2 linked regions of the Blastococcus colisei genome follow. The protein of the gene in region 1 interacts with the protein of each later gene in a pairwise test. Links are inferred from orthologs where the notes say so. Each region holds a gene or a part of one and is shown on either strand. Other genes may lie near its edges.

Region 1 (3,907 bases):
TGCGCGCCGAGCTCCCGGACGCCCGGGTGACCGGACGTCGCCTGGTCACGTGCACCCTCGAGGCACTGGCGGGACACCGACCGCTCACCCAGGTGCAGGCGATGACCTCGCTCGCGGTCTTCACCGCCCTGATCCAGGGCCGGCGCCCGCGGTGGTGCACCGAGGGCACCGGTCCGCTGCTCGTGGGTCCCGTCCACGTCAGCGAACCGGTCGACGGCGTCGCGGAGATCAGCGCCGTCGCCCGGCGGGCCGGACGGGCCCACGCCGTCGCCGCCCGGCTGGAGGGCATCGACGGCCGCTGGCGGTGCACCGCCCTGCAGATCGGCTGAACCGGGAACGACAGCGCCCCCGCCGAGGTGCTCGACGGGGGCGCTGTGCGGATGCGGTCTAGTTGTTCGCTGCCGACCCGTGGCACTGCTTGTACTTCTTGCCCGAGCCGCAGGGGCAGGGGGCGTTGCGGGGCGTCTCCTTGGTACCGCTCACCGTCGCCGACTTGGCCGCCTTCGCCTTGCCGGATTCCGCCGCCGAGCTGTCCAGGCTGGGCGCGGAGTAGCTGAGCTGCTCGGGGCTCCGCCGCGGCGCGTCGAGACCCTTGACGTCCAGCTGCGGGCCCGTGCCCGACGGCGTCGGCGCGGCCACCGCGGGAGCAGCAGCAGCGGCCGGCTTCGCCGCCCCCGACCGGCGGGCCGTGGGCGTCGCCGTCCCGTTGCCCGACGCGGACGGCGCGGACGGCGCGGACGGGGCGGACGGCGCGGCGGCCGCCTGCCCCTGGGCGGCGGACTTGGCCTCTGCGGCCTGCCGGGCCAGCACGCGCGCGGTGCCCTCCTGGGCGGCCGCGAGTGCCTTGGCCTCGGCCTCGGCCTGCTTGGCCCTGGCCTCGACGTCCTGCTCCTCCCTGGTCTTCACCTCGAGGTTGAACAGGAAGCCGACGGACTCCTCCTTGATGCCGTCGAGCATCGCGTTGAACATGTCGTAGCCCTCGCGCTGGTACTCCACGACCGGGTCCCGGTTGGCCATCGCTCGCAGGTGGATGCCGGCCCGCAGGTAGTCCATCTCGTAGAGGTGCTCGCGCCACTTGCGGTCCAGCACCGAGAGCAGCACCCGCCGCTCCAGCTCGCGCATGACCTCCGAGCCGAGGGCGGCCTCCCGCTCCTCGTAGGCGCGGTGCACGTCGTCCAGCAGCTCCTGCTTGAGCACCTCGGGGGCCAGCGAGGACTGGTCGCCCTCGGCCACCCGGTCCAGCAGCTCCTGGATGTCGAGGCCGACCGGGTAGAGCGCCTTGAGCCCGGTCCACAGCTGCTGGAGGTCCCAGTCCTCGGCGTAGCCGATCTCGGTCGCGCCGTCGACGTAGGCACTGATGACGTCGTCGACCATCGACTGGATCTGCACGTGCAGGTCCTGCCCGTCGAGCACCTTGCGGCGCTCGTCGTAGATGACCATGCGCTGCCGGTTGAGCACCTCGTCGTACTTCAGGACGTCCTTGCGGACCTCGAAGTTCTGCTGCTCGACCTGGGTCTGCGCCGACAGGATCGCCCGGCTGACCATCTTCGACTCGATCGGCTGGTCGTCGGGCACCCGCAGGGTGTTCATCATCGACTCGAGCATCGGTCCGTTGAACCGGCGCATCAGGTCGTCGCCCAGGGAGAGGTAGAACCGCGACTCCCCCGGGTCGCCCTGACGGCCGGACCGGCCGCGCAGCTGGTTGTCGATGCGGCGGCTCTCGTGCCGCTCGGTGCCCAGGACGTAGAGACCGCCGGCGTCGACGACCTCCTCGTGCTCGGCCTTGACCTGCGCCTTGGCGGCGTCGAGGGCCTCGTCCCACGCGGCCTCGTACTCCTCCGGCGTCTCCGCCGGCGACAGGCCCCGGGCCCGCAGGCGCTCGTCGGCGATGAACTCGGGGTTGCCGCCCAGCACGATGTCGGTACCGCGGCCGGCCATGTTGGTGGCCACGGTGACCGCGCCGAGGCGGCCGGCCTGCGCGATGATCGCGGCCTCACGCGCGTGGTTCTTCGCGTTCAGCACCTCGTGCTTGATGCCGCGCTTGAGCAGGTACTTCGACAGGATCTCGGACTTCTCGACACTGGCGGTACCCGCCAGCACCGGCTGTCCGGCCTCGTGCCGCTCGGCGATGTCGTCGACGACGGAGTCGAACTTCGCCTTCTCCGTCTTGTAGATGACGTCGGAGCGGTCCTCCCGGACCATCGGCCGGTTCGTCGGGATGGGGACGACGCCCAGCTTGTAGGTCTGGTTGAGCTCGGCGGCCTCGGTCTGGGCCGTGCCGGTCATCCCGGAGAGCTTCTCGTAGAGCCGGAAGTAGTTCTGCAGCGTGATCGTGGCGAGAGTCTGGTTCTCGTCCTTGATCTGCACCTTCTCCTTGGCCTCGATGGCCTGGTGCATGCCCTCGTTGTAGCGGCGGCCGGAGAGCACGCGGCCGGTGAACTCGTCGACGATGAGCACCTCGCCGTTGCTGACGATGTACTGCTGGTCCCGGTGGAAGAGCTCCTTGGCCTTCAGCGAGTTGTTCAGGAAGCTGATCAGCGGGGTGTTGGCCGCCTCGTAGAGGTTCTCGATGCCGAGCTGGTCCTCGACGAACTCCACGCCCTCCTCGGTGATGGCGACGGTGCGCTTGCCCTCCTCCACCTCGTAGTGGACGTCGCGCTTGAGCATCGGCGCGATCCGGGCGAACTCCCCGTACCACCGGTTGCTCTGGGCGTCACCCGCCGGGCCACTGATGATCAGCGGCGTGCGGGCCTCGTCGATGAGGATCGAGTCGACCTCGTCGACGATCGCGAAGTGGTGCCCGCGCTGCACCAGGTCGGCCCGGCTGCCGGCCATGTTGTCGCGCAGGTAGTCGAAGCCGAACTCGTTGTTGGTGCCGTGGGTGATGTCGCAGGCGTACTGCTCGCGGCGCACGTCCGGACGCTGACCGGAGACGATGGTGCCGACGGTCAGGCCGAGGAACCGGTGCACCCGCCCCATCCACTCGGCGTCGCGCGAGGCCAGGTAGTCGTTGGTCGTGACGACGTGCACGCCGTTGCCGGCCAGGGCATTCAGGTAGGCCGCCAGCACGCCGGTGAGGGTCTTGCCTTCACCGGTCTTCATCTCGGCGATGTTGCCCAGGTGCAGCGCGGCCCCGCCCATCAGCTGGACCCGGTAGTGCCGCTGGCCGAGGGTGCGGGTGGCCGCCTCGCGGACGACGGCGAACGCCTCGGGGAGCAGCGCGTCGAGGGACTCCCCGTCGGCGTAACGCTCCTTGAACTCGTCTGTCCTGGCCTGGAGCTCCGCGTCGCTGAGCGCACCGGTCTCGTCGGCGTAGGACTCGACCGCGTCGGCGATCTTGGACAGCCGACGGACGAGCTTGCCCTCGCCGGCACGGAGAAGCTTCTGGAACACCACGACCCCAGCGTAGGCGGCGTGCGCGCTCGGATCAGCCAGTACGGCACAGCACCCGCTCCGTAGCCTTCCCGCGTGCCCCACGATCCCCATGACCTCGACGCCGGCCTGCTCGACCTGCTGACCGAACGGCACCTGGCGACCCTCACCACGCTGCGCGCCGACGGCAGCCCGCACGTGGTCCCGGTCGGCGTCACGTACGACGTCCCGACGGCCACCGCACGGGTGATCACCTCCGGCACGTCGGCGAAGGCCCGGCACGTGCGCACCGGACAGCAGCGGGTCGCCGTCTGCCAGGTCGACGGCCGGCGCTGGATCACCCTCGAGGGGACGGCGGTGGTCCGCGACGACGCGGCCGCGGTCGCCGACGCCGTGCAGCGCTACGCCCGGCGCTACCGGCAGCCCCGCGAGAACCCGGCCCGCGTCGTCCTCGAGATCTCGGTCGACAGGGTTCTGGGCAACGCCTGAGAAACACCCCGTCCTCCCCACCACTCGCGAGCTCGCGGTGGGACCC
Region 2 (3,136 bases), 950 kb from region 1 along the record:
GGGCCCACCTACGTCGTCGACCTGCTCGACGACCCGGCCAACCCCTATCCGGGGCCGTACTCCACCGAGGACGACGATCCCGACCTGACCTCCGTCGAGACGCCGGACGATCGGACCATCGTGTTCCGGCTGCGCCAGCCGATGCCCGCCTTTCCCTACGTGCTCGCGCTGCCCTCCAGCAGCCCTGTGCCGGCGGAGGCCGACACCCGCGGGGACTACGGCGCCGACCCCGTGTCGTCCGGGCCGTACGCGATCACCTCCGTCGACCCGGCCACCGGGATCCTGCTCGAGCGCAACCCGCAGTGGAACCCGGCCACCGACGACGTCCGTACCGCCCTGCCCGACCGGGTCGTGGTCCGGACCGGGCAGGGCGGGGTGGAGCGGGACCAGGCACTGCTGGCCGGGTCGGCCGACATCGACCTCACCGGGGCCGGCGTGCAGCCGGCCACCACGGCCCGCCTCGCGGCGGACGAGGACCACCCGGTGCGCGACCGCATCGACGACGTGACCACCGGCGCCCTGCGGCTGCTGGCGCTGCCCACGGACGTCGCGCCGATGGACAACGCCGCCTGCCGTGCCGCGGTCGCCGCCGTCGTGGACCGCACGGCGGTGCAGGAGGAGCTCGGCGGACCGGTCAACGCGGTTCGTCGCTCGGTCCTGTGGCCTCGCGGGCTCGACGGCGGTCCGGAGGACCCCGATCCGCGGCCCGATCTCGCCGCCGCGCGCGCCTCCCTGGAGGCGTGCGGCCGGCCCGAGGGCTTCAGCACCGTCCTGGCCGTGCCCGACACGCAGACGAGCGTCGACGTGGCAGAGGACGTCGCCGCGCAGCTGGCCGAGGTGGGCATCGAGGTGGAGGTCCGGCCGCTGAGCGCCACCAGCTTCTACGCGACCGACGTGGGTGCTCCCGCCAGCGTCGCGGCCAACGGCTACGGCATCGTCCTCGCTACCTGGACGGCCGACATCCCGACGCCGGGGTCCTTCCTGGCGCCGCTGGTCGACGGCCGCAGCATCAGGTCGGTGGGCAACACCAACTTCGGCCGGCTCGACAGCCCCGACATCGCCGCGCTGGTGGACGCCGCGCGTGCGGCGGGAGACCCGGCCGCATGGCGCGAGGTCGTCGCCGCGGTCGACGCGACGTCGGTGTACGTCCCGCTGGCCGAGACGCGGATCCAGTTGCTGGCGGGACAGCGGCTGCGCAACGGCCTGGTGATGCAGCCCTACAGCGGCTACGACCTCGCCACCGCCGGCGTCCGGTGAGCGTCGGTTAGGCTCGGAGACCAGAGCCCGGTGTCGTCCTGCCGGCCGCCTAGCCTGGAGAAGTCGTCATGGAGCTGGTCCTCAACGTGCTGCTGGTCCTCAGCAGCACGATCCTCATCGTGCTGATCCTGTTGCACCGGGGCAAGGGCGGCGGCTTGTCCTCCATGTTCGGCGGTGCCGTCTCCTCCTCGCTCAGCGGCTCCTCGGTCGTCGAGAAGAACCTGAACCGGCTGACGGTGTTCTGCGCGTTGATCTGGTCGGTCTGCATCGTCGGTCTGGGGATCCTGCTCAAGGTCAACTGAGAAAGGACCCTCCTGCCCCCCACCACTCGCAGGCTCGCGGCGGGGCCCGGCAGTAGAAGGACCCCAGAAAGGACCTCGCTGCCCCCCACCGCTCGGAAAACACCCCGTCCTCCCCACCCTTCGCAAGCTCAGGGCGGGACCCGGGACGGGGCGGACCCTGCACCGAGGCCGTCGAACCCCTCGCACGCTCGGGGCGAGCCTCCGGACGGGGCCATGCAGCACGTCACCTATCCGGGGCGAAAACGTGACCGGAAAACGCCCCTCCAGGCTCTAGACTTCGCGCCGCGGTGATCTGCCGCACGTCCGGTGTAGATGCAGGGGGCGCTCGTGGCTGGTGGTAACGCGATCCGGGGCACCCGGGTCGGAGCGGGTCCGATGGGTGAGGCCGAGCGCGGTGAGGCAGCGCCCCGGAACCGCATCCCGTTCTGGTGTGCCAACCGGCACGAGACGAGGGTCGCGTTCGCCTCGGACGCCGACGTCCCGGAGTTCTGGGACTGCCCGCGCTGCGGGCTCCCGGCCGGACAGGACCAGCAGAACCCGCCTCCTGCGCCGCGCACCGAGCCGTACAAGACCCACCTGGCCTACGTCCGGGAGCGGCGCAGCGACGCCGACGGTGACGCTCTCCTCGAGGAAGCCCTCACCCGGCTGCACCAGCGCCGCGGCGCCTGACCGGCCCGACCGCGCGGGTCCCGGTGACGGGCTCCGCGCGGTCGGGGTGGGGTCACTCGTTGCGCTGTGGCGCCACGACCGGGCCGCGCGAACGCCAGCTGGCCGTGGCGACGTCCCAGAACTCCGAGCGCGGCCGGGCGCCCCGCGAGTAGTGCCACGGCTCCGGCCAGGGGAACTCCCCGGCCGGTGGTGCGGTCGTGCGGCGGCGAACGGGCGCCGGCGCCGCGGCCGTGTCGTCCTCCGCCCCGCGCGGTGCCGGGACGAGCGGCGTGGTCACGAGGTCACGGGTGTCCTGGACGGTCATCGAATTCCCCCAGCCTGGGTCGGTGCTCGGTGCTCGGTGCATGTGCCGGATCGGCGTCCCCCCACCGCGCCAGGTCCGCCTCACAGTGGAGTGCTTCCGGGTGAGCGTGGATACGGCCGAAGGTCACACATGTTCCGGTCCCGGCGATTCCTCCGCGCCGCGGAGCTCCACCCGGGCGAGGTGGTCCGTGGTCAGGAAGGCCCGCCGCAGCTCGTCGCTCAGCCCGTCGAACGGGGACACCTGGGACCGGTGCTCGGCGATGGCTCCCTCCCGCCGGTCGAGCACCGCCGTCGTGTCGAGGACGTCGGTGATCTCGGTGTCCCCCCGCCCCAGGCCGGCGGGGTCGAGCGCGTGATACGCGGTGTCCGGCCGCAGCTCGCGCATCTCCTCCAGCCACCGGCGGAGCAGGCTGTTGGGCAGGCAGTGCTCGACGAGCAGCGGCCGGGCGTCCATCCGGGTCACCGCCTCGCGCGCGGCTGCCCCGATGTGCAGGTGGTCGCGGTGGCCGTCGCTGCCGTCCAGGACCAGCAGTACCTCCGGCCGGAGCTCCCGGAGCAGCCCCAGCAGGGCGTCGGCCACCTCGGCGACCGGAGCGGCGCACAGC

What was found.
Region 2: the proteins of secA (region 1) and secG interact in binary tests that used the Escherichia coli proteins (3 or more experiments, as listed by UniProt). The link is inferred for Blastococcus colisei from one-to-one orthologs.

The regions. Positions count from the first base shown.
Region 1 is NZ_VFQE01000001.1:963,926-967,832, reverse strand. The notes cover bases 188-3,787. They hold secA (preprotein translocase subunit SecA), read right to left. Parts: upstream 3,397-3,787; coding sequence 388-3,396; downstream 188-387. Other genes in these bases: FHU33_RS04565 (pyridoxamine 5'-phosphate oxidase family protein), read left to right, coding at 3,469-3,787; FHU33_RS04575 (Rv3235 family protein), read left to right, coding at 188-329. In the rest of the region: more of FHU33_RS04575, read left to right, coding at 1-187; more of FHU33_RS04565, read left to right, coding at 3,788-3,861. UniProt on the Escherichia coli protein: Required for protein export, interacts with the SecYEG preprotein conducting channel.
Region 2 is NZ_VFQE01000001.1:1,916,253-1,919,388, forward strand. Bases 114-2,942 are described here. They hold secG (preprotein translocase subunit SecG), read left to right. Parts: upstream 114-1,325; coding sequence 1,326-1,559; downstream 1,560-2,942. Other genes in these bases: FHU33_RS09075 (ABC transporter substrate-binding protein), read left to right, coding at 114-1,257; FHU33_RS09085 (RNA polymerase-binding protein RbpA), read left to right, coding at 1,872-2,228; FHU33_RS09090 (hypothetical protein), read right to left, coding at 2,281-2,532; FHU33_RS09095 (PIG-L deacetylase family protein), read right to left, coding at 2,656-2,942. Outside these bases: more of FHU33_RS09075, read left to right, coding at 1-113; more of FHU33_RS09095, read right to left, coding at 2,943-3,136. UniProt on the Escherichia coli protein: Subunit of the protein translocation channel SecYEG. Overexpression of some hybrid proteins has been thought to jam the protein secretion apparatus resulting in cell death; while this may be true it also results in FtsH-mediated degradation of SecY.